Regions from separate parts of the Paenibacillus sp. MABNR03 genome, predicted to be linked through region 2. Evidence: a T-box and tRNA genes for the amino acid it is inferred to sense, from the RefSeq annotation. Region 2 holds a T-box; the other holds one or more tRNA genes.
What was found. A T-box is a leader RNA that pairs with one kind of tRNA and senses whether it is charged. The one in region 2 lies ahead of AAIH57_RS27815 (valine--tRNA ligase), so its partner is inferred to be a tRNA-Val.

Region 1 (16,434 bases), on a different contig from region 2:
CCAGTGACCCATTGGGATTCAGGGCTGACGAGGAAAGAAATGACGCTTGCGATATCCTCCGGCTCGCCTAAGCGACCAAATGCATTCATTTTACGCAACCCTTCAAGCTGCTGTTCGGTCTTGCCGACGGTAAACAGTTCCGTATTCACAGGACCCGGTGCTACGGCATTAATCGTAATTTGTTTAGACCCAAACTCTTTTGCAAGCTGACGGGTAATTTGCTCCACTGCCCCCTTAGTTCCTGCGTACACACTATATCCAGGGAACATCTGTCCATTCACGGAAGTCGAGAAGTTCACAATGCGCCCTTTGTCCTCCATATAATTCAGCGCCTGCTGACAGGCAAAAAACGTGCCCTTCACATTAATCGCAAACTGCTCGTCAAACTCTTCCTCGGTCACTTCCGCCAGAAGGGTCGTTTTCATAATCCCCGCATTGTTGATCAGAATATCCACTTTGCCCAGCTGGTTAATCGTTTCGGAAAATAAACGCTCCACCTCATTTTTTCGTGCCAGATCAGCCTGAATGGTAATGGCACGAACGCCCTTTTGCCGTGCAATTTCTGCCACTTGCTCAGCCTTGTCTGGGCTGTTCGCATAGTTGATGACGACATCTGCTCCAAGCTCCGCGAGCTGTTCCGCAATGCTCCGTCCAATTCCCCGCGACGAACCTGTTACGATGGCGACTTTACCTGATAATTTTTTCATAAAATTAATCCCTCCCTATGTTTAGATGAAGCATTCCTAGCACCACCAGCAACCAGACCTGCTCGAATTCCTCATCAATCGTCTGACTATGCCATTCATAAGCATGTGCCGGGTGATGAAAGCGAGCCGTTGCATGTAAAATTGCTGCCGCTACTTTTCCAGGGCTCTTTATATTAAGATGGTCATCCTGCTGTATAATCTCAGTCAAATGCTGTGTTAACTGCTCCACATGTCTGTAAATAATATCTGCTGATTCCTGTGTGACCCTGGCATACATTTCAAATAACTCTGTGTCCGAACTCGCATAATGACGCTTAAGTTGAATCAAAGTCTCGATGTATAATTTTAGATGTTGTATTCCTTCTTTCGGGTTACTCCTCTCCCGTACGACTTTCCCGAGTGGAGCAATAATCTCATCTTCCAGCCACTGCGCAGTTACGCCTTCGAGCAATTCCTTCTTGCTGGCATAATGTCTGTAAATGGTTCCATGACTCACCCCAAGTAATTTGGCCACATCTGTAACGGAAGTTTTGGAAACGCCATAACGCCTGATCGTTTCCTGCGCAGCTGTAATGATTTGCTCTTTAGTTAGAAATTCAGAAGCTTTGTCTTTTGCCATATCAACGAGATGATTTACGTTTAACCATCTACTTGTCACCTCCACCCTGAGGTTAGATTATCACAGATTTTAACAAATGACAAATAATGATTTTTGTCATTTGTTATCGATTGAGTATGTTTGGATTGTTCAAAACAAAAAAAGAGCCCATCAATGAGCTCTCTACCTATCTTTCACTTATGAATTGAACTTAGAAAACGTACTTAAACAATAAGAATAGAACCACCAGGATTCCGGCAAGAATCAGCCAGTTGCTGATTTCCCACCAAATGCCCTTGCCTCCACCCGACACAAGCTGTTGTTCACGCTCATGATGACGCTGACTGTGTGTTTCGGTCTCCGAGGCATGGGGTGGCTTGCTAAAATCCATCATATGCATCCCCCTCTCCCACTTTTTTTCACCATCCAATTCCATTATAACCCATAAATGAGTACAGAATTAATTATTAGGCTAATCTTGGTGATTCAGTATTCTATTCGGCAGACAATTCACTCTCTGTAACCCATTTATGATTTTTCACCAAATTCCCGCCGCTGGATGGCGTGTAATCCACCATATAAACTGTTGTTTGTTCGGCAGAATCAATGGTCGCCTTAGCCCCTTTCATACCAGACATATGATCAGCATTCAGTACAACCTCCGTTCCAGCTGCATAAGGTTGATCTGTATGATCCTGGATTTCCTCCTGGATCACCCATTTGTGATTCTTCACCGGGTCTCCCCCCGTTGTCGGTGTATACGTAACAGCATAAGCGGTCGTTTCATACGCTCCAACGATTGTCGCTTTGGCCCCTTTCATTCCGGACATATGGTCGGCACTCATTATCACCTGGCTGCCGGCAGGATATGTAGGATCGGTCTTTTCCTTAATCCCTTCTGGCAGCTCTCCCGAGTCGGAATGGTGCATTTCTCCCGCAGTGGCTGCATGATCGTTACTGCTGTGGTTCTGATCTGCGCTTTCTTTTTTGCCACATCCACTTACCATTAGACTTCCAGTGATCAATAGCGTCATCATCATCATTGCGTACTTCTTCATAGTAGCACTCCTTTGGGTTATGAATCTCAATCTTAATAATATACCCCATATGGGTATATTTCAATCATCATTCTTCCCCATTACTGGTTTAAAAAATAAAAAAACACCTTCAACTTCGGTATCCCTTTTTGTGCCAAAGGACAGCCGTTTGAAGGTGCTTGAGATTTCTGAGCGAGTATATGACTCCGTAATTACGCCATTCCTACAGTTACATTCACATTACCTTTGATGCCTTTGGAGTATGGGCAATAGTCATGGGCTAGTTTGACAAACTTATTTGCTGTCTCCTCGTCCAAGCCTTCGATTTTAACTTCCAGCTCAACTTCCAACTTCACTCCGTTGTCTGAAGGATCCGTAACAAGCATGACGGTTGCAGCTACGGTGCTTCTCTCAATTTCCACCTTATGTTTCTTCAATTGAAACTCCAAGGCCGAGTTAAAGCAAGCACTGTATCCGGCTGCAAACAGCTGCTCCGGATTCGTAGCCGTGGTCACTTGGCCCCCAAGCTCTGGAGGTGCAGCAACATCCAGCATAAACACGTTATCCGGCGATTGCACAATCCCTTGACGTCCACCTGTATTAATTACTGTTGTTTCATATAATGTTTTCATTTGGTTTTACTCCTCTGCATGATTAATTTATTTTTTGTAAGTGATTATTATTTTGTTTTGTTTACAATTTGATTGTACACAATTTAATTGTGGTTGTAAATGATTATTTGTAATAAAAAAAGAAGCCGCTCATCTGGCGACTTCTAGTTTTCGTATTTTAAACTTTTCTCACTATGAAAGGAAGACCTTACTGCCTATCAGATTTGAACGAATATAATCGTTCCTCCTCAATCCGCTCTAAAAGATCTCTCTAACTTCCTTTCATGCTCACTCTAAACAAGAAAAAGCCCTTGCTACGCAAGGACTTTTCGTTATGATCTGTAGTGGGCTCGAACCACTGACCCCTACCCTGTCAAGATAGTGCTCTCCCAGCTGAGCTAACAGATCATGATATCATATGGTTTTTCAATGAAGTAACAGTATCATACCAAGTAAACGCGTACAATGTCAATAGTTTTGTTGGTTATAATCATTGAAATTAGAGCAAACTAAGGAATGATTACCATTTCAACAAGAGGTGAACTTTGTGCAAAACGTAAAAGATCGTAAGCCGCAGTTACATAACAAAAGATTTGGCTTTACACTGACCCTTATCATACTCGTCGTTCTCACGATTTCCGGCTGCGGTCTGGAGCGAGATGAACATACAGTACAATTCCAACAATTACAGCATCCCAATGAAACAGACGATCTACCGGTATGGCTTGACGTCTATTCCAAATCCGTCAATCAGGATGTTTACTCACCCCAGGGAAACAGTGAATTTTTGCCCTGACCTGCTACAACTCCTCACTCATCTTCATCCCATTTTCTGGAGTAGGCTTTTTTGGTTACGTAATACAATAAAGCAATCATTCCCGCGGACATCAAGAGTGTAATGGTCATAATTCCTGCCATGCCCATTACCCACACCTCCTCTCCCATTATGTTCCAGACTCAACTATACAGGAAAAGCAATTTTTTGTATAATGCAGTCTGATATGTCTCGCATGTGCAGAAAGAAGGAATGGAATTGGCAGCCGAAATTAGTTATGTAACGACAGAAGAACAACTCCAGCAAGCATTGGGCATTCGCCATCACGTTTTTGTATTGGAGCAGCAGGTGCCTGCAGAAATTGAAATTGATCAATATGACGTCATCAGCCCTGACGTACACCATGTGTTATTAAGTACAGACGGAAAGGCTGTAGCCACAGGACGCCTTATCTACTACAGCAAGGACACCGCCAAAATGCAGCGAATCGCTGTGCTCGAGTCTCATCGTTCATTCGGTTATGGACGTGTTCTCCTACTGGCCATGGAAGAGCGGGCACGCGAGCTTGGCCTGGCCTACTCTGTACTGGATGCTCAATGCCAGGCACAGAAATTCTATGAGAAACTCGGTTATGAAGTGATTTCGGAAGAGCCTTTTTATGACGCAGACATTCTCCATGTCCGCATGAGAAAGAGTTTGTAAAACCTTATTCGGGTGTAAATCTACGATGTGATGCATACTTATCTTTGATTCGGACAGGCTAAAGAGGAACTCAAATTCCCATTTAGTCAGACAAGGAGAGTGTGACATTATGGATCAAACGACACGCGAAAGCTTCACAGCAGTACAAAAAAATGGTGACGGCGATCTGACTGGCTTTCAAACTTCATCCGGACGCATACTGGATTACCAACAAGCCCTGACCGAAGTGCAGGCAGGCGCCATTGCTGGTGTGAATGTCTTCAAAGGTAAGGATGGGGAAATGTACATTCGTGGTGATGCGGACGGCGATCCATCCAACAATCTCGACCAACTCCCTACTTTTTAAATCAGTATTTTGCATCATTCGATTCCACTCGCTCCGGGGTACAATATATAGACGAATAGGACCATTACGATCTCTATATTGAAGATTGGAAGTCGCTTATTGGATTTATACAAAATGCTCAAATAAATGAACGCCAGCAAGCGCCAATCCGGCATACCGGGTTGGCGTTTTTAATTCTATATGATGTCTTTCCTAGTACTCCAAAAAGTATTTTACAGCATCGCCAGCAGGCTGGCTTTTGCGGATCGGCTGCGTCTCCTGTTCCCATGCCTGCACGATTTGTATCCCTTCCAGAGTGGACTTGTTCTCCCATACAATATACTGCCTCCGTTCAAGTTCCAGCAATGATTCATGAATGAGAGCCCGACTGCGTCCCGTCTTATTCTCCAGCTCATCCATTCGGGGTACACGTCGCCGCTGTCCAGCATAATTGACGATAATTCGTAAAATTTTACGTTCAAAATCGTTTAACATATCCCTGCCTCCCCATCCTTATGAAGTACCGGACGCCATGCCAGAACGCCTTGCTCCAGAAATGTTCGGGGTGACCCGTCTGCGCCTGCGGATGCTCTGATCCTCCCCCCATGCACACTGTTAATTCGAATTTGCCGCTGCGTGATATGCCCTGCACGATCCATGTACACGAGTTCCACCATCTGACCAATATACTTTCCCAGCATAATCATCCCTCCAATAAGAACGTTTGTTTGTATATCTTATTATATGCGAACATAAGTTCTTTATTCAATAACTAAAAAAAGGATTTTATACTGGGCATTTTGCATAAATCCAGTGAGCGATTTCCAATATTCAATATATAGATCAAGGTGGTTCTTTTCGTCTATATAGTGCACCTGTGAGCCAGAAGAATGGAATAATGCAACATAACGACAGTAAAAAACCAGACTTCACCTCTGTATCAGGGAACTCTGGTTTTATTTCTTCAGTGTCGGTCCGATTCACTAAATTGGACTTTTTTTAACTGCTGCGTATTCGGATTAAAATCAACATTGACATACACCGCATATTGTTTTCCGTCTTTGCCCCGCACCCACAACTTGAACTGTTCTCGGGATTGATTGGCCGTCAGTGAGGTGCGTCCAATGTGTTTGTAGTCCAAGATGTCCACATTATACTTGGTCTGGGTTTCTTTTACCGCGATGATTCCCCATTTCGCATAATCGGGAACGGGTGCCGCTGAACTGGTGGTTAGTCCCGTCAAACTCAGCATAACCGTCATCAGCGTAACAATGAATATTCTCATATCAATCACTCCTTGGGGCTTGTTTTCGTTAGCCTGCCCTGCGGGAGTTCGTTTTACACCATCAGGTAGTTGATTAAGTATCCATAGCAAAAAATATATAGTTGTTCTGATTGTACTTGTATTGTATCTAATTGGAAACCAGAAGTTCCATATCCTGCGTACGTCTTAAGGCCCAACTATGAATTTTTGGGTTTGATTTCCATCTTCTATGTGTAATAGGCCTTGATAGAGTACGCTATTATCTGAACATCTATTTCGAGGAGGTTATACCCGAATGTTCAAACGAATGGATGAAATCTTGATTGAGATCCCCAATGTCGAGAAGCCCGATCCAAATGCAGCAGCATCCATACAGGAACTGCTAGGTGGCAAATTTGGAGAGATGTCAACGTTGAACAATTACCTCTACCAGTCGTTTAATTTTCGTTCCAAGGAAAAATTGAAGCCTTTCTATGACCTCGTCATGAGTATTACAGCCGAAGAGCTGGGTCACGTGGAGCTGGTGTCCCACGGGATTAACCAATGTCTCAGAGGTTCCACCCAGTACAAGGAGCCAGATGATACTCCTTTGGGTTCCGTGAAGGACGCACGTCTATCCTATCACTACCTGGCAGGGGCACAGGGAGCCATGCCTTTTGACTCCATGGGCAATCCGTGGACCGGTGCGAATGTGTTCAACAGCGGTAACCTGGTCGAGGACCTGCTGCATAACTTTTTCCTCGAATGTGGAGCACGAACACATAAGATGAAAGTTTACGAGATGACCGACCACCCAGCAGCCCGGGAAGTTGTTGGTTTTCTGCTCGTACGCGGCGGTGTACACGTAGTCGCCTATGCCAAAGCACTTGAAATTGCAACCGGGGTGAATGTAACCAAGTTGGTTCCGATCCCTTCCCTGAACAACAAAGCGTTCACCGAAGCCCGGAAATACGAAGAAAAGGGTGTACACACGAAACTGTATACCTATAGCGATAAAGACTTTAATGCCATCAGCCAAATTTGGAAAGGAACACACCCTGAAGATGGACAACCTCTGGAAGTCATTCAAGGTGTTCCAGAAGGATTCCCGATTCCTGAAGCTCCTGCGGTGGAAGAAGAATTTGCTCCTGGCATTTCCCATGAGGACTTCGCAGAAATTGCACGTCGCCTGAAAATGGCGGGTAACATTGCGGATTGATTGATAAGTATAGTCATGCCATAACTTATATAAGCCCTCGTATCCTGCCAAACAGGGATCTGAGGGCCTTTGTTTTGTATTTACTCTTGAATCTCGTCTAGCATTATCTATGGATCTATGGATCAGTGCCCCATTTCTATCCTTCTCGATCCCACAATTGATCAGCACTCTTCATTCGCTTTCATGCTCTTGCACCGGTTCTACCGGCTCCACGTCTCGAACCTCGAGTTCAACGTGCGACTGATCTTGATCCACTGCCATGGCATCTCGCATGCGCACTTTCCATGTCCCTGTATCCGCCTGAAACTCAACATCTTCAATGACGGGAACGCTTATCTTTTCTCCATCAGGTAGATAAAGTCCGCCTCGAATTGCATCTGCCTCACTGATCTTTGCCCCATCCGGAGTAGCGGCTGTATATTCCGCAATGGATTCTGCTCTTGCACGACCTGGATAAGGCTCATTTTCAGGGCCTCCGTCCGTCCAGATTTCAACATAGGATCCCACCTGTGGATCAGGTGCGTTGGAGAACCATTTTGCCGGGTAATATCGACTTGCTCCTCCATTGGAACCGAAATCCTCATATTCCGGACTTACAACAAGGATAGAGTCCTCTTTGCGATCCACTACATAGCCGGTAAACCCTTTCTCTTTAGGATCATCGGATGGCGGCTGTGCTTGTTCATCTTGAATCTGTCCCGCACATCCTGTTAGACTGATGACCAAGAGCAATACGAGAACTGCAACACGATTGGACATATGTAAATCCCCCTCTTTGTGATCCAACAACTATGGCCATTCTTTCTCTCTAAATAGACGTCCTCTAACGGCCCAATGTTGCAACAAAAGAGCTATGGTCATCGTTCACTTCCTTTGGAATCTTTTGTACCCATACCTTCCCCATACAATCAATCCGACACAACATAAAAGAGCACAATATCCCCAAGCAAACAGCATCGCAATACCCAGCCCAATATTGGCATCCAGACGCTCATCGGTCAGTTCGGTGTATGAAGCAAAACCCAGTGGCAGGGCTCCCACAACAAATAGTCCGGTCAACCAGCCACGCCAACCTCTGAATCCCGTCTTTCCATCCATTTCAGAATGCTTTTTGATGCCTCGATGCAGAATGATCAGAAGCAGAATAAATATCAGCCAAGTGCCTAGAATCTGCAGCATCTCGTTCGCCTCCCGGGAAAGTAAATTCTCTTATTTTTATACAAAGCTTTTCCACCTGTCCATCTATTGTATTTTCGCCCCTCTCCGGTAATTAATCACATCGAAAATAATCCAAACAAACAATTTGCATAAACCCCAAGAGGACTTCCAAGGACCAATATAGAGATCGAAATGATCTATTCGTCTTGCATTGGAGCGAGTGGAATCGAATATGCAAAATACTGAAACAAAAAAAGCCTTCGAATTGCTCTACAAGAGCCAGCCGAAGGCGTTCCTTTACAATTAGAATTGCTATTTAGATCTGCTCAACAGATACAGGAAGTACGGTGCACCGAGGATTGCCACCAGAATTCCGGCTGGAATTTCGGAAGACAGAATGACGCGACCTAATGTATCCGCAACAAGAACAAGCAGCGAACCAACTAATGCCGATGCAGGCAAAAGAAACTGATGTTTTGGACCCACGAGACGTCTTGCCAAATGAGGCCCGATCAGGCCCACAAAACCAATTCCTCCACTAACAGATACGCACGATCCGGCAAGACCTACAGCAGCAGCCAGCAGGATCAGCCGTTCACGCTCAACAGGCGCACCGAGACCACTCGCTGTTTGATCCCCAAGGTTCAGCACATTCAGCACACGCGCCTTATACAGAACAAGTGGTACGAGAATAGCGAGGAATGGCAGAAGTGCGGTGACGAATTTCCAGTTTGAGCCCCAAATGCTGCCCGCCATCCAAGTCGCCACAAACTGATATTTCTCAGGGCTAAGTCGCAGCGTAAGCACAATCATCGCAGCACTGATCCCAGCGGCTACACCAATCCCTGTAAGCAGCATGCGGGTAGGCATGATGCCCTCTCCCTTTTTATACGAAAGCACATAAATCAGGAAAGCGGCTAAGCTTGACCCAATCAGGGCCAGAATCGGCAGCAGAAATACAGGAGCCGCCGTTGTTGTCGGGAAATAGGATACAAACAGCATGACGACCAGTCCGGCACCTGCATTAATGCCAAGGATACCGGGATCCGCGAGTGCATTGCGGGATACGCCCTGCAGAATGCATCCGGACAATGCAAGACCAGCACCAACCATGATTGAAATCACGATGCGGGGCAGGCGGAACTCAAACAGAATGAGCTCCTGCTTCGCCGTCCCACCGCCAAAGAAAGTACGAAGCACCTCAAGCGGGCTCAACCGGATATACCCGGTGTTCATGCTGATAATAAAAGCCGTAATAATCAACGCACCAAGTACAATCATGACAATGGTGCTTTTTGTTCTCTTTTTCCGCTCTGCACCAGCGAGAGTTGAGGATCCCATAATTACAGAGACCTCCTTTCTTTACGTGCCAGATAGAGGAAGAAAGGCACCCCGATCAAGGCAACCAGAGCGCCGATTGGCGTCTCGTATGGTGGATTAATCATGCGTGCAGCCAGATCGGCGAACACCAGCAGCAAACTGCCCATCACGGCCGAACATGGAATGATCCAGCGATAATCGACCCCAACGATTTTACGTGTAAGATGGGGAATGATGAGTCCAACAAAACCGACTGCCCCAACCACGGATACAGCCGTACCTGCAAGAATAAGCACAACGATAAGACCAATCAGTTTGATTAGGCCCGTACGCTGTCCCAGTCCAACGGCAATCTCTTCTCCGAGGCTCAGGAGCGTTATGGAACGGGAGATGAGTAAGCCTCCAATGAGTGCAGCCAAAACCCAAGGGAACATGACCTCCAGCTGAGACCACTTCGTGCCAGCAACACCGCCAGCTGTCCAAAAGGCCAGGTCCTGTCCGATTTTGAAATACAATGCAATCCCCTCACTAAGCGCAGACAGCATGGCGGATACAGCTGCTCCTGCCAGCACAAGTCTGAGGGGCGTGAGGCCCGATCTGGACGCGGCTCCGAATCCGTATACAAGGAGCACGCCCAGTCCTGCGCCGATAAAGGAGTACATGATGATATGCATGTAAGGCATGCCCGGGAAAAAAGCGAAACACAGTGCAAGGGCGAATCCCGCCCCGGCATTCAGTCCGAGCAAGCCCGAATCCGCCAGTGGATTGCGGGTCATGCCCTGCATGATCGCACCAGCTACGGCGAAGCAGGCACCCACCATCGCCCCGCCAAGAATACGCGGCAATCGAATCTCCCAGATAATCTGATGCGGGGTAAGATCCGGATTAAAGTTGAAGATGGCTTGCCATACCACGCCAAGCTTGATATCTGCAGCGCCAAAGGAAATGGACAGAGCCATGCCCAGGGCGAGCAGCACAAGACCTCCTGTCAGGATCAGGGTAGCAGCCCAGGGACGAGTATGTATTTTGGCTGTCGGAGATTCCGTATCGTGACCTGCCGATGAAGCGTTCGAACTCATATGCGCCCACCCTCGTTATGAGTGGAGTAGACCAATCCTATGTACATAACAATCACCCCTCTATTATTGCCGATCTGTTAATGATATTGATTCTCATTCCCATACATCATTGTATGTCAACAAGCTCTCGCTGGCAATGGACAAATGGGACAAGTTTATAGCATTAATCATTTTTGATACAAAAAAAGCTGCACCGAGCGTTAGAGCTCAGATGCAGCTGACCATTTTTTAGTGTTATCGGCTATGTACTCCTACCAAAGCAAATAGTACATCCGGCACATCGGTAATGATGGCTTCCACGCCCATCTGAATCAGAGCCTGCATCTCTGCAGGATCATTCACGGTAAAAGGATGTGTCGAAATTCCCTGAGCCTGTGCGGCAGCTACTTCCTCCTGCGTTACAGCCAGCTTATAGGGATGCAGGGCAGAAGCCTCCAATTTGGCTGCATAGTCGTAAGGACGATACAGTTTTTCCATGTACAGAAGTGCTGTCCGAATCTCCGGAGCAAGACGTTTGCACTTTACCAATGACGCATGATTGAAGCTGGAAAGGATGACTTGCTGTTCCAGATCCCAATCCCGAACGGCTTGCACGATTTTTTCTTCCATGCCCTTGTAACCGACAATTCCATTTTTCAGTTCCAGATTAAGCAGAATTTTTTTCCCTTGAATCAAATCAAACAGCTCCTCCAGGGAAGGAATGCGCTCCTGGGCGAAATCCGAATGGAACCAGCTTCCCGCATCGAGTGACCGCAATTGTTCGTACGTTGTATCCTTAACCCAGCCGGGTGCACCCGCAGTACGGTTTAGTGTCTCATCATGAATCAGTACCAACCTGCCGTCACTGGACATCTGAACATCCGTTTCTATGCCCGTCGCTCCCAGCTGCAGGCAACGTTCGAATGCAGCCATCGTATTTTCGGGACAGACGGCGGAAGCTCCCCTATGAGCAATAATCTCAATAGCCATTATTCCAGCACCTCCTCGAAATTCAAACGTCAACTCTACCATTTCCACTATACGACTGATTTGTCATTCCTGTATTAACAGAACGTTTAATGCATGTTCGGTTCTACATCCAATTCAACAGGTATAGAGAAATATCCAGCCAGGCTGGGGATTCACTCATTTTTGCGAACTCAATCTGCAAATCGACATAACATAGTATGAGCGATAGATGTTCCGTACTCCGCCATAAGGAGGTTGACTATTGAAGCGTATATCTTCCGAGAAAAATACAATAAGCAAATATTCCAACACCCCCATTCGCAAGAAACGAACCTCACCAGGGCTAAAACGGAGAATGGGTCATGCATATGTTCGAGGTCTGGCTGTGCCCGATAAAACAAGTAATCAGTCTTCTGTTGCCGACGCACAGCGTGAACTTGATAAGTTAGCTCTAATTGCCGCGATTCTAGCGCTGATCGCCGCTGTTATTGGTCTGTACATCGCCTGGAAGACACTAATTATACCTGGTGATAACAGTACGGTTGTCGCCGTCTAACCTGTTCTGACTCTGTATACCGTTTCCGGGAAACAGGGTTTTTCTTTTCCAACAAACAAAAAAAACCGTTCCCCTGAAACGCCGACAGCTGCCGGCGTTTCTTTGGAAAGGCTAATCCCTCATCCGGTGCGCTTCAGATGAAGCCGTCCCCATCCGGGAATGGCTGACCGAATTACAGAATGAAGGTACGGGAGATAATAACCAGCAGAATGAACAATACCAGAATTGCGCCTGTAGATGTCCATGCTCCGCCGCCGAAGCCTCCGTATCCATACCCGTAACCTGTGCCTTTGATTTCGCTCATGAGTGACACTCCCCTCTTAAGAAAGTACACTATAGACTATGCCTCAGGCCACAACTTGATTGGGCAGAACGGAAAGTTTTCCGCGAATGCCGCTGGTTAAATCCAATCTCTTGGATTACTTTTGTTCATTAAGCTGAGTCCATTTCTGAGTTAACTGTGCGGGAACGTAAGCCGACATCTTCGCAAGCAGCTCGGCCGGTTCGGATTCAAGACTCCATAGGCTGAGATGCGAGGTATTCGAAAACCCTTCATGTACACTATGCTCCACCAGTTTCATCAATGGCTCATAGTATCCGTTTACGTTCAATAAACCGACCGGTTTGCGGTGAATGCCGATCTGAGCCCAGCACAGCACTTCGAACAACTCTTCAAAGGTACCCATGCCACCAGGAAGGGCTATGAATCCGTCCGAAAGCTCAGCCATCGTTGCCTTCCGCTCGTGCATGGTTCCCACTTCGATCAGTTGTGTAAGGCCTCCATGTACAATTTCCCCACGGAACAGTCCTGTCGGCATAACGCCAATGACTTCTCCACCATTCTCCAGAGCAGCATCGGCAACCGCACCCATTAATCCCATACATGAACCGCCATATACAAGTGAAAATCCGTTATCCGCAATCTGTTTGCCCAAGTTGGCTGCCTGTTGTGTATAGTCCGGGTGATTCCCGGGGTTGGAACCTGCAAAAACACATATACGTTTCAAGGGGCTTCACTCCTTCTCGTTGTCTATCTCATTAGTATATAACAAAAATGTCATTGCTATGTTACCCTTCACGGCCTCTGGGGACAAAAAAACCCGACCGTTTGCAGCCGGCCGGGCTCCCATGTTATTACACATCATTTAGAAGGGGTTGTTACATTTAATATAAAGCCCGAAGATTAAATCCATATGATCTTTACATGAAATGAATATTAAATATCGGCGTATTAGCGTATGCCTCTTCTGGAACGCACAACAAACAGATGCTTATCCTTGCGTAGCATCCGGCCATCTGCAAGCTCGACATGATCTTCATCATGACGAAGAATTGTCGTAGATAACGCTATAATCTTGCCCCGGCGCCATATCATCACCTGTGATTTAAAATAGATCGCATTGTCAAACTGAATTGCCTTTTTTATTACATATCCGACCTTATGCACCTCAGAACGTGCTTTCTTTAAGGGAAGGCTCTCTTCGGGCAGAGGTCTGATCATTGCGATATTGTCGAACGATACCTTAATCCGCTTCGGTCCAATTCGCACGCAATCCGCTTCCTCATCCCACTCTACCAGCGTCCCCTTCAGCGGCTCCCGTATGCCGGTTGCCCGATATACTGCCACTTTTCGTCCTACCCAATGTCGCAATGTCCTCACCCCACTTATCTAGTTTTCCGGTATGGTCCAATCAATCGGTTGAATACCTTTGGAGGTCAGGAAGTCATTGGCTTTGGAGAACGGACGACTGCCGAGAAATCCACGATGGGCCGCAAGTGGACTGGGATGTGTTGATTCCAGTACCAGATGTTTGTCCCGGTTAATAAAAGCGCCTTTCTTCTGTGCGTGACTGCCCCACAGCATAAATACCATCGGTTCCGAGCGTTCGTTCAATGCACGGATGACCGCATCGGTAAATGTCTGCCAGCCCAGCCCCTGATGAGAGTTCGGCTGTCCCTCGCGGACCGTAAGCACATTATTGAGCAGCAGTACCCCCTGTTCCGCCCAATGCACCAGATATCCGTGTTTGGGAATCGGCAGCCCAAGGTCCGCATGGAGTTCCTTATATATATTTAGCAGTGAAGGCGGAATACGTACACCGGGCATGACCGAAAAACTGAGTCCGTGGGCCTGACCAACACCATGATAAGGATCCTGACCCAGAATAACGGCTTTGACCTGATGATAAGGGGTCAGCTTTAATGCGGAGAACAGGTTTTCTTTGGACGGATAGACCGTTTGTGTTTTATATTCCCCTGCCAGTGCATAACGTATATGGTTAAAATACTCCGCTTCAATCTCTTCTTTAAGAACGGTGTCCCAATCGTTTCCAAACATATGTATGTGCTCCTTTCCCAGATGAATTATACCCGTGCAGCCGGAAATCATAGGCTGCCCCTGAGCGAGCCTTGTCTTAACAGCTCGTAGACTATCCATCATTTTAACATACCTCCGGGCGGCAGGCCAGAAATGTGCTTCAGGCGTACGTTCCTCCACGCAATTGACGATTTACACTCTGTTTACTCTATAAGCAAATTTCATGTGCAATAAACAAAAAAACGAGCTCCCAGGTGGCCAAGCAACCAGGAACCCGCTTTTTATGATTACCTTCGTCTTACGAAAATACTTGCGCAACTACTGCGATTAATACTTGATCAGATCCAATGTCTCGTCGAACAAAGAGCTCTGCTCCTCTATTTTACCTTCATTGCCGACAACACAGCGATTCCCTTGTTCAAGGATAGCAGATACCAAGGCAGCCGAATCAATGATATCCGCTTCTGTTGTGCGCAGTACTTCATCGCGCTCTTGTTGAAGGTCCGCTTCGGTAACGTTGGACAAGTAGCATTCAAGCGAGAAAGTTCCTTCCGAATAAGGTGTTCTCGGGGTATCCAGATCCTGAATGGCACCAATAATATACCGCGTCATTTCACGAGCATCCGCTTTGAAATTTTTCAAATATTGCGGTATGTCTTCATACACTTTGTAGGTTTTCTCAAGGTTGGGATCCCTGTATGAAGCCAGATAGCTGTCACCATTCCGTCTGAAACCGCTCATGCACCCGTAAGCTCCACCCTTAGCACGGATATTGGTCCACAGATAATCAAGCGATAAAATTCCCTGAAGAACACGCAGTGAGCCTGTATACCTGAATCCCTTCGTAATGAAGTTGCCTGTCTGAACCACGTATTGCACTTCCGACGGTGACTTGAAGCCCTCGTTATGATGAACCGCCGTGAACACAGCCTGCTCTTTAGACACCTCATGTGTGAACAGCTTCGATTTCAGGTCAGACACCTGTTCCTCCAATCCTTCATATCCTTTCTCATCCGCGGTATAGCTGACGAGCAGGTTCTCAGGTCTGAAGATGATGCCTGTCAATTCCTGAAGACGGGTGGCAAGTTCTTCTTTTCTATCCTCATAATTTGCCTGAAGCTCTTCGAGCCATTGATAAAAAGCGATTCCGCTAACCGCTTCCCGGAAGGCAGCCACAGCTGAATGTTTGGCAGATGATCTGCCCATTGCTGCAGAATGTCCGCTATTAATCAGACTGCGCTGCAATTGCCCCTTCAATTGGGAAATGATCTCATACAAGCGCTTTGAATCATCGAAACGGGAGGTCAGAATGATCTCCTTGATCATGTCAAAGGCAAAACCGAGTTTGCTGTATAAAACCTTGGCCCCAAATTCAAAGTTGGCCCGGTAGGCGTTATACTGTTTCGCATCGGCACTCGCACCTACACTTGCACTGATCCCGCCCGAATGAATATGAATTTCATTGGATAGCTCGTTGAAGGTAAAGTTGGCCGTATCCACATAACCGAGCACGCTTTTCAAAAGACCGGCATAAGGCAGCAGATGCTGCGGAATCTCCTTGATATCAAATAACAGCTTCAGATAACCTATCCCGTTGGTGTAAAGATTGTGATGCAGAATGGTTGTACCTTCTACCGTTCTCAGGGTTTGGTACAAGGTAGATGCTTTGGGCTCTATATCTTCAATCGACAAGGTCGGAATAACCTGCTGCTGCTCTTTGGTCGAAGGTTCATTCTGATAATCCGCGAGTTCTTTCGTTTTTTGCACCAGCTGCGCGATTTCTGCCTCACTCAAACTTGCCTGATAGGATTTCAATCGGGTACGCAGCGCCTCTTCCTT
Region 2 (16,434 bases):
CCGATTCTAGCAAGCTTGTCCCTGGCAATGTTATCTCTCCCCAATCTCCAGGGATATCTTCCGGTGTCCAGGAAGGTGTGCTATCCATCCGCGCCGAACTCTGTGAAATCTCATCCGTCAAGGAAGGAAAGGCTCCGACCACCTTCTCCTCCTTGTAATTCGGCTTGTCCGACTCGTTCTCCCCAAAACGAAATGTCATTCTAGCATTGCTCACCCCGTACCCTCTCCTTTGTTCCATTTATATCAACTATATGACTGGAGACAATGAAAGATTCCGGGAATTCAAAAACCCGCCTGCCTCCATACGAGGACAAGCGGGTCAGGACCATGATTTATTTCAAGCCTTTGGCGAGCGTATCGCCAACTTTCCAAATATCCCCTGCACCCATGGTGAGTACAAGGTCTCCCGGCTGTAGACGATTCTGCAAATCAGCTACAACTTCTTCCTTGGTAGGGAGATAGCGAGCAGCCGCATTACTGTTCTGAACAATCAGTTCAACCAGTTTGGCGGAGTGCACACCTTCAATCTGTTTTTCGCCGGCCGGGGAGTAAATGTCGGTAATCAGCACCTCATCTGCCTCCGCGAAAGCACGACTAAACGCATCCAGCAGGAAAAAGGTACGGGTGTATCGCTGCGGCTGGAACACTGCAATAATACGTTTCCCTGTCGCTTTCGCTGCACTGATGGTCGCCTCGATTTCAGTCGGGTGATGTGCATAATCATCGATAACCAGAATATCCTGTGCTTCACCAAGTACCTGGAATCTGCGTTTGGCCCCATGGAACTGGATAATGGCTGCCGTGATCTTCTCGAACGGAATGCCCGCTTCCAGACAGGTAATTACCGTAGCCATAGCGTTATAAACATTATGTTTGCCCGGAACAGAAAGCTCTACCGTTCCCAGAGCGGTACCCTGATGGCTCATCGTGAAGGAGATCCGGCGATCACCTAACACGATATCCGATGCCATATAGTCAGCCTTCTGATCAATACCGTACGTCGTGATTCGAGATTTCAGTTCAGGCAAAATGCTCTGAATGTTCTCATCATCCGCACAGACAATCGCTGTTCCCTCCGGACGAATTTGGCTCAAAAATTGAACATACGCCTTTTTGAGTTCCTCAAAGTCACTGTTGTAATTCTCCAAATGATCCGCTTCAATGTTGGTTACAATACCAAGCCATGGATGGTATTGCAAAAACGATCCATCGCTCTCATCCGCCTCGGCAACAACCCAGTCACCTTGACCTGCCTTGGCATTGGTGCCCAGATTCATGATCTCCCCACCAATGATATAGGTCGGGTCTGTATCGCATTTGTCCATGACAAGTGCAATCATGGAAGATGTTGTCGTTTTACCATGGGCACCAGCAACCGCCACACCCTTGCGTTCGTTCAACAAGCGCGCCAGCATTTGCGCACGGTGAAGAATCGGGATATTAAGCTGCTCAGCTGCCACACGCTCCACATTATCCGCCGGAGCCGCCGTAGAGTAGACCACGAGATCTGCTCCATTTACATGTTCTGCCGTGTGCCCGATATATATTTTCGCTCCCTTGGCTGCCAGCTTCTCGGTCAACTCCTGTGAAGCGACATCCGATCCGGTAACGGTGTATCCCATTTCCAGCATAACTCTTGCGATGGCACTCATGCCATATCCGCCAATCCCTATAAAATGAACGTGTTCTGATGTATTTAACAAAACTTTCACCAACCTTTTTCAGAATCGGTTTGATGCAAAAGGGCTGCCCGCACATCCGCGATGAGATACAATGTGCCGGACACCACCCCCAGATCTTCCGCTTCCGTCCGTGACTTCAATAGATCAAGTGCCTTCGCCCAATCGGGCTCGACGATGATTTCCAGATCCTGCTTCGCAATGGCGGGACGTACCCGCTCGACGATCTGCAGCAACTCGGCTGCATCCATCTTGCGTCGAAAATCTGGCTCGGTCAGGATCAGCGTATCCACTAGTGGCAGTATATGCTGCAAATACGCTTCGTGATGCTTATTCGCCAGCATGCCCATCATCAAATTTAACTTGTTGTGAGGATATACGTCGATAATGCTCTTGGCCAGTGATTCTGCCCCTTCCGGATTATGCGCTCCATCCAGTACAATTCGGGGCTCATCCACAACCTTCTCGAACCGGCCAGCCCAAAAGGCATGCTCCAATCCAAGTGCAATATCTCTGTCATCCAGCATAAACGCCATGTATTGCCTGAGCAATTCAAGCACCATAAGAGCACACGCAGCATTATCAATTTGATGTATGCCCTGCATGCGAATCCGAACATCCAGCTCACGGAACGGCCCTGTAAAATGAAAAGATTGACCATTCTCATCGCTATTCAGTCTATGGTAAGAAAATTGTTCTCCTGACAAATACACGGTTGATCGGAGCTGGTGTGCCTTTTCCTGAATCACCTTCACCGCCTCCGGCTGCGTGACACAGGTGACAACAGGTACGCCTGGTTTGATAATGCCCGCTTTTTCTCCCGCGATCGCTTCAATGGTGTCTCCCAAAACATCCGTATGATCCATACCGATATTGGTAATCACCGAAACCACAGGTGTAACGATATTCGTTACGTCCATCCTTCCCCCCAGTCCAGTCTCCCATACTACGACATCCGGATAACACTCTTCCGCATAGTAGAGTAGTGCAAGTGCCGTAGACACTTCGAACATGGTAGGTGACCCTTGGGAAGTGGAAGCCATATCTGTGACCAAAGGATGAAGTCGATTCGCCAGCTTCAGCAGCGTCTCTTCCGGAATATCCTCACCGTTGTACTGAAAACGATTCGTGAATTTCGTGATATACGGAGATGTAAACGTGCCGACATCGTATCCCGCCTGAAGCAGCACTGACGTCAAAAAAGCGCAAGTCGAACCTTTACCGTTCGTTCCCGCGACATGAATAAATTTGAGACGTTGATGAGGATTTCCCAGCAGTGACATCAACTCCATGATTCGTTCCAATCCGGGTCTGATGCCAAAAGGAATAAGGCCATTGATCCAGTCCACAGCCTCGTCATACGTATGCAGAGGGGCAATAGTACCCGTGCCATTAAGTTCCGTCATAGGTTTCACCTTCGGTCCCGAGTTTGATTGAAAAAATCGGCCGGATGGCATGTTCCTCTCCATCCGACCCAGAAATATTAACCTTTCAGTTCCTTGATCCGGGCAATGACTTTATCCCGTTTATCCGAATAATCCGCTTGTTTGGCGCGTTCTTCCTCAATAACCTTGGCTGGTGCCTTGGCCACGAAGCCTTCGTTTGCCAGTTTTTTCTCTACACGGAGTACTTCGCCTTCAAGGTTCTGCAACTCTTTCTCCAGGCGAGCCACTTCCTGCTCAATATCAATCAGTCCTGCCAGCGGCAAGTACAGTTCAGCTCCCGTAATCACAGCACTCATTGCCTTGTCCGGTGAACTCAGATCAAGTCCGCTGTCGAACTCGGATGTATTGCAGAATCGTTGGATGTAATGGCTGTTGCGTTCGATGATGCTGAATGTCTCGGCGCTGTTCGCTTTTACCATCAATTCAATCTTTTTACTCATTGGCACATTCACTTCTGCACGGATGTTCCGTACGGCACGAATGGTATCCATGAGCAGGTTCATCTCAGCAACGGCTTCCGTATTCTCCAGCGCAGGGTCATACACTGGCCAGGAAGCAAGTGTAATCGTCTCGCCTTCATGAGGCAGGTGCTGCCAGATTTCTTCCGAAATGTATGGCATGAACGGGTGAATCAGGCGCATGGTGTGATCCAGAACGTAAGCCAGTACCGATTGTGTTTTTTTCTTGGCAACCGGATCTTCACCGTAGAAGGACAACTTGGCAAATTCAATATACCAGTCACAGAGGTCATCCCAGATAAAGTTGTACAGCAAGCGTCCTGTTTCTCCAAATTCGTATGCTTCGATTAGACGCGTAATATCGCGGGAAGTTTCGTTCAGTCGGTGCAAAATCCAATAATCCGCAGTTCCAAGCTCTCCACTAATGTCGCGATCTTCGTAAGTGAAACCTTCCAGATTCATCAGTGCAAAGCGTGATGCGTTCCAGATTTTATTCGCAAAGTTGCGTGCCTGTTCTACCCGCTCCCAGCGGAAACGAAGATCTTGGCCTGGCGTGCTGCTGGTGGAAATCATGTAGCGCATCGCATCTGCACCATATTTCTCAATAACATCCAGCGGATCCACACCATTACCGAGTGATTTGGACATTTTGCGTCCGTCTGCATCGCGAACAAGACCATGCATCAGGACATCTTTAAATGGAATTTCGTCCGTGAACTCCAGAGCAGTGAAGATCATCCGTGCAACCCAGAAGTATATGATGTCATATCCGGTTACAAGCACGCTTGTCGGATAATACCGTTTCAGATCCTCTGCATCTTCCGGCCAGCCGAGTGTGGAGAAAGGCCACAATGCCGAACTGAACCACGTATCCAGTACATCTTCATCCTGTCTCAGCTTGCGACCAGCGTATTCCGGCAGCGTGGTTGGATCTTCAGCGGATACAATAATTTCACCCGTCTCGTCGTCGTACCAGGCAGGAATTCGATGTCCCCACCACAACTGGCGGGAGATACACCAGTCACGGACATTTTCGATCCAGTTCAAATATGTTTTCTCAAAACGATCCGGAACAAAGTTTACACCATCACCGTTTTGCTGTTTTTGGATGGCTCTTTCTGCCAGAGGCTTCATCTCAACAAACCATTGTGTGGACAAATATGGCTCAACGACAGCTCCTGTCCGCTCGCTGTGTCCAACTTGGTGCGTGTGATCCTCAATGCTGATCAATACGCCCTGTTCCTGCAGATCTGCTACAATCTGCTTACGGCAGTCGCTGCGGTCCAGACCCTGGTATTTGCCAGCCTCGGCATTCATGGTACCTGTCTCATCCATCACTGTGATCTGAGGCAGATTATGACGAAGACCCACTTCGAAGTCATTCGGATCATGTGCAGGTGTAATTTTTACAGCACCGCTTCCGAATTCTTTATCCACGTAGTCATCTGCGATAACCGGAATCTCACGGCCAATGATCGGCAGGATCAGCGTTTTGCCAATCATGTCTGCATAGCGCTCATCCTTCGGATGAACTGCAACCGCAGTATCGCCCAGCATCGTCTCCGGACGAGTGGTCGCCACTGTTACGTATCCGCTTCCGTCTTTGAGTGGATATTTCAGATGATACAGGTGTCCCTGAACCTCTTTGTATTCAACCTCAATATCAGACAATGCAGTACGGTTTACCGGGTCCCAGTTGATAATTCGTTTACCTCTATAAATGAGGCCTTTTTCATACAGTTGAACAAACACCTTGCGCACCGCTTGGGAAAGCCCTTCGTCGAGCGTAAAGCGTTCACGTGAATAATCAAGCGACAAGCCCATCTTCCCCCACTGCTGACGGATCGTTGTCGCGTATTGTTCTTTCCAGTCCCATACTTTATCCAGGAACTTCTCGCGCCCCAGATCATAGCGGGTTAAGCCTTCTTCACGCAGTTTCTGCTCCACTTTGGTTTGGGTAGCAATCCCTGCATGGTCGGAACCTGGGAGCCACAGCGCATCATAGCCCTGCATCCGCTTGGTCCGAATCAGGATATCCTGTAATGTGAAATCAAGTGCATGACCGATATGAAGCATTCCGGTTACGTTCGGGGGTGGAATTACAATGGTATACGGCTCAGCATCCTTGCGCTGCCCAGCCTTGAAATACCCACGCTCTGTCCAGGTGGAGTACCATTTTTGCTCCGCAGCTTTCGGGTCATACGTCGTCGGCATTTCAGTTGCAGCTGATTTTTTTTCTTCAGACATGTGTCATTCCTCCGTTACTTAATCATCATCGCCAAAAAACAAAAAAACCTTTCATCCATCAAAGGACGAAAGGTTAGCTTTCGCGGTACCACCTTTGTTTCACGCAGACAGAAAGAAGATACATGCCTTTCTGGGGCCTCACGTGACACTTCAAGCAGATAACGGCTGCTACCGGCCCATCCTACTTCAGGAACAAATCACAAGTACTTGATTCATTATTCCTCATATTCAAACAGGCAACTCCCGGGCGACTTCGATCAGTTGGTTCCTGCGGAATTTCTCAGCGCTGCAATCCCGCTCTCTGAAAGGCCATGCTGTCTACTACTCCCGTTCCACGTTGTTCTTCAAAAAACCTAAACACATCATACCCTGACCGTGCCCGATAGTCAACCTGACAACAGCGGAAACAGGCGGCAGGCTTGGGTGCAGAACCAAAAAGCTGCAAAAACCCGCAATCCTGATCGGATTGCGGGTCAGTGCGGATCGTTATTTCACAGGTCAGAGGTCAGGGGATGTATAAAATCTGCCCTTCTTCAACAACCTGTTCGGACAAACGATTGTATAACTGGAGTTCCCGGGTACTCAATTGATAACGGTCAGCAATGGTATCCAGTGTCTCTTCACGCTGAACAATGCACAATTTCACTTTGCGGAATGGCGTCTGATCGACGATCGTACCCAGAAACAGGTTCTTCCATTGAACATCATCAGCCTGATAGGGTTCTTCCTGACTGGTACCCGCGACCGACTCGTCCTCCCGATCCGATTCAGCATCGCGCACGGATCTGCCCGAAGACAACAGGGAGGAGATGCCTACCCCTTCTTCCTGTCTTGATGAAGATGCCTTCTTGCTGCCAAAAGCCACTTTGAGCTCCGGCTTGTCTTCCGTCTCAGCCACAGGTTCTGGAATAAACGAGGCAGACTCCACGGCCTCATCTGCACTCCCTGCTTCCAGCGAAGAAGGTCTCTCAACCTCAGCAGTTTCAGGTTCAGACGCGGCGAATACATCCTGCCAATTTTCTGCCGGAACTTCAGCCGCAGGTTGATCTTCCTGCTGGGAGATCGATCGGGACTCAAAATTCCAAACATTCGAGGCGGCTGAATCTTCCGAAGTTTGTTGGTTCAGCCCCGTGTTTGTATGTAAGGTCTCCACGGAAGGCTCGGACCAGACAGACGACGAATCTTCGGCGAGGGGAAGCAAAGGCTCTGACTCCGGATAAGAAGCAAGCCTGTCAGCAGTCTCCGCCATAAAAGAAGAGACAGGCGAAGGCGAGCTGGACACCTCATTCTCAGCAATTTCATCGTCTTGAGTAATTAAGGATGGATATTCTTCGTCAGCAGGGGGTCTGTTCTGACTTTCCTCTTCATAGGGATCTTCACTCGTCTCAGCATAGAGCTGTTCAGGTGCAGGGTTTATCTGGGATTCCGACTGGGTGTCTGCTTCATAACGAATATTTTCGTCAGCAGGTTGCAGCAAATGGTTAGATTCTTCCGCCGCATACAGAGATTCAGCAGCTATGGAAAGACCTTCCTCTTCACTACGTTGAAGCAAATACTCCTGTGCAAAGGTGTTCAAACCAACATCCGTTAACCCTTCTTCAGGGGTTCGGTTACCCTGCTGCGGATCAGTTGAATGTACGACAGTAAACTCGTCTGCTGACCAGGCCTGAGTCTCTTCCACAGGAAAACCCTCTATGCCACGCAGTGACAATACACCCGTAATATTCAGACTGCGGCTGGATAACAAATCCACATCAAAATTTTCAATCTCAATTGAAATATCCTCAAGTGATCTTACCCGATTCAGGGGAACCGTGATTTCAACCGGAATAAAATGCTTCAGCTCCTCCGAGATCTCGTTCTCTCCCCTGTATGCACCTGTAAGCAAAAGATGGCCTCGCAGCGTTGCATGATCATCCTGACCGATGACTTGAATGCGCGGGTATAACTCAATTTCCTCCAGTTCCTCAATGGCTGGGACTCCCTCGGACAAATGAACGCGCTCATAAATATCGAACCGTAAACCATAAGGTTGATTCAACAAAGGTGGCGTCCTCCTTTCGGCATATGTTCACCATGATCCTTCTCATGGGACTGATCCATGGTCCAAATCCTTCGTTACCCCATCTATATGCCATGGATGAGATGAGCATGCCACCTTTGTTCAATCCTTAACTTTTTATCGGGAATTGCCTTCCCGCTGTGCGAGCTGCCAAAAATCAGAAGGCCATGGATCACGAACTTCAATCAATGCCCCGGTAAGTGGATGATTAAACATTAACACTTCTCCATGAAGAGCCTGACGTCCAATCGCATCAGGTCGGCCACCATATAGCAAATCACCAACAAGCGGGTGTCCGGAATAACTCAGATGTACCCTGATCTGATGCGTACGCCCTGTATCCAATATCAATCGCACAAGTGTGGCACGTTCCCATACTTCCCTTATCTCTACATGTGTTACTGCCTCCTGACCACCCTCGGAAACACGTCTGCGCTGCTTATGATGTCTGTCCTTGCCAATTGGAGCATCAATTTGGACGAGTTCCGGAGATACCTGACCTTCGACAATGGCTGCATATTGGCGTCCAATCTCTTTGCGCCGCATCGCCTCATCCAGCTTGGCAAGAGCAAAAGCATTTTTGGCATATAAAACAGGACCCGTTGTATCCTCATCCAATCGATGCACATGGCGCACATTCGCGTCGATGCCATTCATTTCATAATAGGAAGCCACTGCATGGTCCAGCGTGATTGCATGATCGGCACGGCTTCCATCGGGATGGAGCTTCATACCCGCGGGTTTGTGCACCACCAGACAAAAATCATCCTCAAACAATACACTCATATCCGCCCAGCGAGGCTCAACATCAATGGGCTGAGACGCAAAAAGGGCCAGCCGAAGCCGGTCCCCTGCCAGTTGAATTCCGTGATTTGCCTTGAGCTGGCGGAACAGTTTTTCCGGAAACTGAAGTTCAGAGAGCAGCCATTGCTCAGCCGCAAGCTGCCTGTCTGAACTGCCTGTTACCACTTTGCCTGGCATCAGCTCAAGCCATTCTCCACGACGTTTCCAACTTTTGATCATCATAGAGATTGAAGTGCCTTGCGGTTCGCTTCAATGGTATCGTCAATATCCTGCTCCGTGTGCACACCAGAGACGAACATGCCTTCAAACTGGGAAGGTGCTACACTTACGCCATGATCAATCATGGCTGCAAAGTAGCGACGGAATTGATCCAGATTGCTTTCTTTAGCTGCATCGTAATTGGTTACCGGGACATCACTGAAAAATGGACATACCATGGAACCAACACGGTTAATCGTTACCGCGATCCCCGTCTCTGCTGCGTTTTTCTCAAAACCGGCTTGTAAACGTGCAGACAACGTCTCCAACCGGTCATAGACTTCTGGTGTCAGCAGTTTGAGTGTCGTGTAGCCTGCTGCCATAGCCAGTGGGTTACCACTCAATGTTCCTGCCTGATAGATTGGTCCGGTTGGAGCAATCTGCTCCATCAGATCCCGGCGACCGCCATATGCTCCAACCGGGAGCCCGCCGCCGATCACTTTACCCAGACAAGTCAGATCAGGTGTAACACCATAACGGCCCTGTGCACAGTTCAAGCCTACACGGAAACCGGTCATGACCTCATCAAAGATGAGCAAACTGCCGTACTGGTTGGTCAGATTGCGCAAGCCCTCAAGAAAGCCGGCTGCCGGAGGTACAACTCCCATGTTGCCGGCCACAGGTTCAACAATGACAGCAGCCAGTTCCTCACCGAAACGTTCAAACGCAAGGCTGACCGATTCCAAATCATTGTAAGGTACTGTAATTGTATTGGTAGCCACTCCTTCAGGAACCCCTGGGCTGTCAGGTAATCCAAGGGTTGCAACGCCTGATCCCGCTTTGATCAACAAACTGTCTGCATGTCCGTGATATGAACCTTCAAACTTCAAAATTTTGCTGCGACCCGTTACTCCGCGTGCCAGCCTGATGGCACTCATAGTTGCTTCCGTACCGGAGTTGACCATCCGCACAATATCAATGGAAGGCACACGTTCGCAGACGAGTTTAGCCATTTCTGTCTCCAGCAGCGTTGGGGCGCCAAAACTCGTTCCTTTAAGGGCGGTCTCGCGCAGTGCCTCCACAACTTCAGGGTGGGCATGCCCCATAATAAGCGGTCCCCATGAGCCTACATAATCAATAAATACGTTGCCATCAATATCGTAGATTTTGGAGCCTTCTCCGTGTTCCGCATAGATTGGGGTAAGTCCTACCGATTTGAATGCCCGAACGGGACTGTTTACGCCTCCAGGTATGTACTGCTTGGCTTCTTCGAATGCGCTGCGTGAGCGCTCATCATTGCGTCGTTTTCCTTGTTGTGCAGTCATGGAACATCCTCCTTAATAGTGAAGGCCCTGCTCGTGCATGGACAGTCTTAATCCATACAGCGACATTTTCGAGTCAGGCAGGGCCATTAATATATTTGAACCAGAAAGTCTCATTCAATGAACAGGAATATGGTTACAACGTGCTATTGTTTTTCAGCCAGCCAGCGGGAAGCGTCTTTTCCATAATACGTAATGATCATGTCCGCACCCGCGCGTTTCATGCTGAGCAGAATTTCCATGGCGACCTTTTTCTCATCAATCCATCCCTGCATAGCTGCTGCCTTGACCATGGCATACTCCCCACTTACATTATAAGCGACAAGCGGAAGATCAAATTGATCCTTAATCGTGCGCATGACGTCCAGATAGGAAAGTGACGGTTTCACCATTAGCATGTCCGCTCCTTCCAGCACATCCGTTTCGGCTTCGCGCAGCGCTTCCCGGGCATTCGCAGGGTCCATCTGATACGATTTGCGATCCCCAAACTGCGGTGTGGAATCCGCTGCTTCACGGAAAGGTCCGTAAAATGCGGATGCATACTTGACGGAGTATGACATGATTGGAATATGGCTGAAGCCATTCTCATCAAGCCCTGCCCGAATGGCCTGAACGAATCCATCCATCATGTTGGATGGGGCAATAATATCAGCGCCTGCTTTGGCCTGGGATACGGCTGTTTTCACGAGCAAATCCAGCGATTCATCATTCAGAACATCCCCGCAAATGTGCCCGTCCACTTCAACGGTATGCACCATGCCGCAATGTCCGTGATCCGTAAATTCGCACAAGCAGGTATCTGCCACAACCAGCAGCTCCGGATACCAGGATTTGATCAATCTCGTTGCTTCCTGCACAATGCCATCTTCAGCAAATCCGGAAGTACCCACACTATCCTTGGTCTCAGGAATACCGAACAGCAATACAGCCGGAATACCCAGCTCAGCAATCTCTTTCACTTCTTCCTGCAAACGATCAAGCGAGAAACGGAATACGCCCGGCATGGACTTGATTTCGGATTTTACATTTTCTCCGTAGGTTACATAAATGGGTTGGATAAAATCATCCACTGTCAGATGCGTCTCTCTGACCATATTGCGAATGCCTGCGGATTGTCTTAAACGACGGTGTCGTACAATTGGAAAACTCATATAGAAACATCCTCTCTGAAGTAAGTAGCACAAAAAGGGAAGCGCGCCGGTATCCTAACGAATTCAGCACGCTTCATCCAGCATTTTGTATATAAATACGATCTATTGCAATAGCGGTCTGATTCTTGCAATCAACGAGACAAAGCCCCATCTACAGAAGGTGTCCGTTTCCAGTCGCACAGAGCAGCAATCAGGCTTTCGATCGTTGCGTCTGCAGCCATCAGTGTCACCTTCAACCCCGCGGCTTCGGCCGTCTTGGCAGTCACCGGTCCGATGCATGCAACCTCGACATTTTTTAACAAAGGTAATGGATCTTGCAATCCCATGCGTTTAAGCATCTCCATGAAGTTGGTGACTGTTGAAGAGCTTGTAAATGTTACAGCGTGAATACCGCCTTCTTCCAGCAGTTTCAGGAGTTCGTCATCATCTTCACCCGCCAAAACGGTGTCATAGATAATAGCTTCTGTGACCTCAAGTCCACGCTCCCTTAACTGATCAGGCAACCATGATCGTGCCAGATCCCCGTGGGGAAGCAGCACTTTTTGACCTTCTTTCAGCTCACTTTCGAAAGCTTCCAGCATGCCTTCCTGCTGAAAAGGTCCCTTGATCACTTCCGCAATAATACCGTGTTTACGAAGGGCTTCAGCGGTCGAAGGTCCTACCGCAGCGATTCTCGCTTGATGGATCTGGCGGATATCCCTACCCTGTAGTTCCAGATGACGGAAGAAAAATTCCACGCCATTTACACTGGTGAAAAATACCCAGTCAAATGTATTTAACACATCAAAAGCACCTTTGACACTTTGCCTTGCAGTCTCACTGGAGGGCATAACCGTTTCAATCACCGGAAACTCGTACGGCTCACCGCCAAGTTCCTCGATTCGGTTCACCAGTTCGCTCGCCTGACTGCGAGCTCGCGTCACCAGTATTCGTTTGCCAAACAACGGCAGTGCCTCAGCCCACTTTAACTGCTCACGCTGGTTCACCACATCCCCCACCACAATAACTGCAGGTGGTTGGAAATTGGCAGCAATGACCTTGGCCTCTATATTTTCAAGCGTACCTATGAGGGTATCCTGCTCCGCTCTGGTTCCCCAACGAACCAATGCGACAGGGGTCTGTGCCGGACGGCCATGACGGATGAGCTGTTCACTGATATAGCCGATTTTGGCTACACCCATCATAAATACAAGTGTACCCGTTGCGTTCGTTACTTTATCCCAATGAATGCTGCGATCCAGCTTGTCCGGGCTCTCATGTCCCGTAATAATGGAAATGGAAGATGCATAATCGCGATGGGTCACCGGTATTCCGGCATAAGCAGGTACACTTATGGCTGCGGTAACTCCAGGCACAATTTCAAAAGGAACACCGTTTTTGCGCAGCAGATCCGCCTCTTCGCCTACGCGTCCAAATATCGTCGGATCTCCGCCCTTCAGCCGGACGACCACTTTCCCTTCCAAGGCCAGATCCACCAGTAGCTGATTGATCTCTTCCTGTTTCATCGTGTGTCGGTCAGGCCGCTTGCCCACGTAGATCTTCACCGCGCCAGGCTTCATCTGCTTCAATAATCTCGGACTGGCCAAACGATCATATACTACGGCGTCTGCTTTGCCGATGGACTCCCATCCTTTTACCGTAATCAGCTTCGCATCCCCCGGACCTGCCCCTACCAAAAAGACCTTTCCCACCATGTCTTCATCCCCTAACTTCTGCCAGTATCTGCTCTGCTCCCCGTTCAATCAATCTCCAAGCCACTTCTTCTCCTAAACGAACCGGATCTTTGCCAGTCAGCGTTTCCTTAAGAATCAGTCCGCCATCCGGCGTACCGACCATACCCGTTAATTGTAACGTGTTTTGCCCATTCGGGGAATCGGTATCTTGTTGAGGAATCCAGACGGCATGAGCACCAATCGGAACCTGGCATCCCCCATTCAATACGCTGAGGAAACGACGTTCTGCCAATACGGGAGTTGCTGTCTCCGAATCATTATACAGCTTCAGCAGATGGAGCAGTTCAGCATCATCCTCCCGGCATTCAATCCCCAGTGCACCTTGACCTACCGCAGGAAGACAAGCCTCTTCGGACAGATACTCGGTAATCCGATCCTGCCAACCCATTCGATATAATCCAGCAGCAGCTAGAATAATAGCGTCGAGGCCCTCTGTCTCCAGTTTGCGAAGACGTGAGTCGATGTTGCCACGAAGGGATTCAAGCTGCAGATCCGGACGGTATGCTTTCAATTGACTGGAACGACGGAGGCTGCTTGTCCCCACTCTCGCACCTTCTGGCAGTTTGTCCAGAGAGAGGCCTCCATTGGAAATCAATGCATCACGCGGGTCGGCACGGCGCGGCACAGCGCCGTTGGTCAATCCTTCCGGCAATTCGGATGGCATATCCTTCATGCTGTGCACGGCCATATCGATGGCATGATCCAACATCGCCTGTTCAATTTCTTTGACAAACAGCCCTTTGCCTCCGACTTTGGACAGCGTTACATCAAGAATCAAGTCTCCCTTCGTAACGATCTTATGTACTTCAAAGTCAAATGCTAAACCTTCCCGCTCACAAATGCTGCGTAAATCCTGAATTACATGGCCTGTCTGTGTCAAAGCTAGTGCGCTTTGTCTGCTTCCCACTTTAATTGTACGCATGTCTACAGTTCCTCCTGATTACGGGATATCCAATTCCCGATTTCTTCTTCTGTCCACCACCGGAATTGCCCTGTACGGATGTCCTCCAATACATTCATTTCCGTCAATTGCCGCAGTAACACCCTTCTGTGACCCGGAGACGATACACGTGCCTTCACTTCAGTCCTCATCTGATGCAAAAACTCAATATAAGTCTCGTATTCTTCGCCAAACTGCTGCTCCAATGTGGACCGAATCTCAGCAGCTGCTGCCGGTCCTGCTCCAGCCGTAGAGATGGCAATACTTAATCTCCCACGCCTGACTACACTGGGGGTGATAAAAGCACTGCGCTCGGAAGACATGGCATCATTCACCAGTATGCCCGCTTCGTTCGCTTCTTGTACAACCGATGCGTTGACTTCAACGTGATCCGTTGCCGCATATACGAGAAAGGCCCCCCGCAAATCACCATTGCGGTAGGACCGGGCTATCCACTCAATTCGGGAATCATCATGCAGTTGTTTCAGCTCCGCTGTGATCTCCGGACTAAACACTTTAATATGTGCTTCGGCGTGAAGCAAACCTTTAATTTTACGTTCGGCGACACGTCCGCCACCAATGACGCAGCACGTTTTACCTGCAGTATTTACAAATAGCGGGGTGTAGCGATCCATAGCCTTCACTCTCCTGTCCAGCGATGAAACGCTGAATACGCATTGGATAAAAAGCTTATAATGACAAAACCATATCCAATCAATGTCCATCTTGCCATAATAATGTTGGAAAACTGCTTTCTTTGCTTGGACACAAAATAACCAATATAGATCGCGATTGCGAGACCTGTGGCAATGACTTTGAGATCCAGAAGCAAAAACCAGCGTGTCTCTGCGACAATGGATAATACAGCCAGTACAACAGAGACACCTAGCAATGGTGTTCCTATTAATGTAGCACCGTCCATGTACTTGCCAATAACTTCGAGACTGGGCATCCGCCGCATCGTGTCATTCCACTTTTTGTTTTTCAGTTTGCGATGCAAGAATAGATACAACAACGCAAAAACAGCAGCCACCGTTAATGCTGCGAATCCCAAATTCGCCAGCGTAATGTGCATGATAAGCAATCCGTGTACAGTCTGCCAGTTGTGCAGTGAAATCTCCCCAGCCGTGAACCACAATCGGTTCAGCACCGTAACGGAAAACCCGACGATATTTAACAGCAGGATGACAAATTCCGAACGTTGGACACGAATTATCGCCAGCGACATCAGTACGATACTAAACGAAAAGATGAATAAAAAATCAAAGGTCGTATAGATCGGAAAATGGCCCTCGGTCCACATGCGTAAAATCACATGAACAACCTGAAGCATCCAGACAACGACAAGAAACCCTGTGCCCGTCCGCTTCGCCCCCGCATTCCGTCGAATGCAGTCCGAGAAATAGAACAGAAGGCTCAGGGCATACATATAGATCAGAGCTTCATAGATTTGTTCAGCAAGGGTCAAGCTGCTCACCCGCCCTTATACACTAGCCGGAGCGTAAGCCGGCATAGCCTCTTGCCGGTTGTCTTTAAGATGAACAGCAGCCGGTTTTCCCAAGGCCGAGGCATCGCTTTGGTTTACTTTTTCTGCGGCTGTCTCCACTGCATCCTCCAGGGCAAAAATTTGAGTGAACATGCGCAAAGCTTCATCACCATGCTTCGCGCCTGCCATTTCCTTAATCCGGTTAATCGGATCTGTGGTCATTTGATTCACGATGCTTTTGGTTAATCGACGAATGACCTTGCGTTGATGTTCGTCCAATTCTGGCAGTTTATTAAAGAGACTTTCCATCGTTTCTTCATGAATGGAAGCCCCCTTCTCCTGCAATGCCCGAATGACCGGGCGAACGCCCAAGGTTTTGAGCCAGTGATAGTAGTCTTCCATCTCCAGTTCAATCATTTTTTCAATCTTAGCCGCTTCTACCTTGCGCATCTCCAGATTGCTCTCCACGATTCCTTCCAGATCATCAATATCATAGAGAAATACGTTGGATAACTCTCCAATGGCCGGATCAATGTCACGCGGAACTGCAATATCGATCAGGAATAACGGACGCGATTGACGCCGCTTCATGCTCTCCCTAACAACAGAAGCATCCAGAACATACCGTTCTGCCCCAGTAGAGCTGATGACGATATCAACCTCATTCAGTCTGTCCAAGGCTTGCTCCATCGTACAAGGGGTTCCCTTAAACTTGGCTGCCAGCTCCTGAGCTCTTGCAAGTGTCCGGTTCGCTACAATGACCTCTGAGGCGCCATTGGCGTAAAGATGCTTGACGGTCAGTTCGCTCATTTTGCCCGCTCCAAGAATCAGAACTTTCTTATCCGTGAACATGCCAAAAATGCGTTTCCCCAATTCAACAGCTGCGTAACTGACCGATACCGCACTCTC

Region 1: it has a tRNA-Val gene. The T-box ahead of AAIH57_RS27815 (valine--tRNA ligase) is inferred to sense a tRNA for this amino acid. The anticodon was not compared.

The regions. Positions count from the first base shown of each region.
Region 1 is NZ_JBCIYR010000003.1:574,837-591,270, reverse strand. Features, by position in the region: gene AAIH57_RS17880 (SDR family oxidoreductase) at 1-707, opposite strand, end outside; gene AAIH57_RS17875 (TetR/AcrR family transcriptional regulator) at 712-1,365, opposite strand; gene AAIH57_RS17870 (hypothetical protein) at 1,517-1,699, opposite strand; gene AAIH57_RS17865 (YdhK family protein) at 1,800-2,363, opposite strand; gene AAIH57_RS17860 (organic hydroperoxide resistance protein) at 2,555-2,974, opposite strand; tRNA gene AAIH57_RS17855 (tRNA-Val) at 3,289-3,361, opposite strand; gene AAIH57_RS17850 (hypothetical protein) at 3,501-3,749, shown strand; gene AAIH57_RS17845 (GNAT family N-acetyltransferase) at 3,987-4,430, shown strand; gene AAIH57_RS17840 (DUF3892 domain-containing protein) at 4,540-4,776, shown strand; gene AAIH57_RS17835 (hypothetical protein) at 4,969-5,250, opposite strand; gene AAIH57_RS17830 (hypothetical protein) at 5,244-5,456, opposite strand; gene AAIH57_RS17825 (DUF3889 domain-containing protein) at 5,720-6,040, opposite strand; gene AAIH57_RS17820 (manganese catalase family protein) at 6,315-7,217, shown strand; gene AAIH57_RS17815 (DUF3221 domain-containing protein) at 7,389-7,976, opposite strand; gene AAIH57_RS17810 (hypothetical protein) at 8,082-8,396, opposite strand; gene AAIH57_RS17805 (FecCD family ABC transporter permease) at 8,688-9,716, opposite strand; gene AAIH57_RS17800 (FecCD family ABC transporter permease) at 9,719-10,774, opposite strand; gene AAIH57_RS17795 (glycerophosphodiester phosphodiesterase) at 11,009-11,746, opposite strand; gene AAIH57_RS17790 (hypothetical protein) at 11,985-12,278, shown strand; gene AAIH57_RS17785 (YjcZ family sporulation protein) at 12,451-12,582, opposite strand; gene AAIH57_RS17780 (TIGR00730 family Rossman fold protein) at 12,698-13,285, opposite strand; gene AAIH57_RS17775 (hypothetical protein) at 13,510-13,929, opposite strand; gene ung (uracil-DNA glycosylase) at 13,948-14,616, opposite strand; gene AAIH57_RS17765 (insulinase family protein) at 14,923-16,434, opposite strand, start outside.
Region 2 is NZ_JBCIYR010000010.1:60,879-77,312, reverse strand. Features, by position in the region: gene AAIH57_RS27830 (SPOR domain-containing protein) at 1-214, opposite strand, end outside; gene murC (UDP-N-acetylmuramate--L-alanine ligase) at 333-1,652, opposite strand; gene AAIH57_RS27820 (bifunctional folylpolyglutamate synthase/dihydrofolate synthase) at 1,709-3,085, opposite strand; gene AAIH57_RS27815 (valine--tRNA ligase) at 3,163-5,829, opposite strand; T-box leader at 5,888-6,173, opposite strand; gene AAIH57_RS27810 (LysM peptidoglycan-binding domain-containing protein) at 6,335-7,873, opposite strand; gene AAIH57_RS27805 (RluA family pseudouridine synthase) at 8,009-8,917, opposite strand; gene hemL (glutamate-1-semialdehyde 2,1-aminomutase) at 8,914-10,218, opposite strand; gene hemB (porphobilinogen synthase) at 10,362-11,366, opposite strand; gene cobA (uroporphyrinogen-III C-methyltransferase) at 11,498-13,060, opposite strand; gene hemC (hydroxymethylbilane synthase) at 13,065-14,021, opposite strand; gene AAIH57_RS27780 (precorrin-2 dehydrogenase/sirohydrochlorin ferrochelatase family protein) at 14,024-14,674, opposite strand; gene ccsA (cytochrome c biogenesis protein CcsA) at 14,680-15,507, opposite strand; gene hemA (glutamyl-tRNA reductase) at 15,523-16,434, opposite strand, start outside.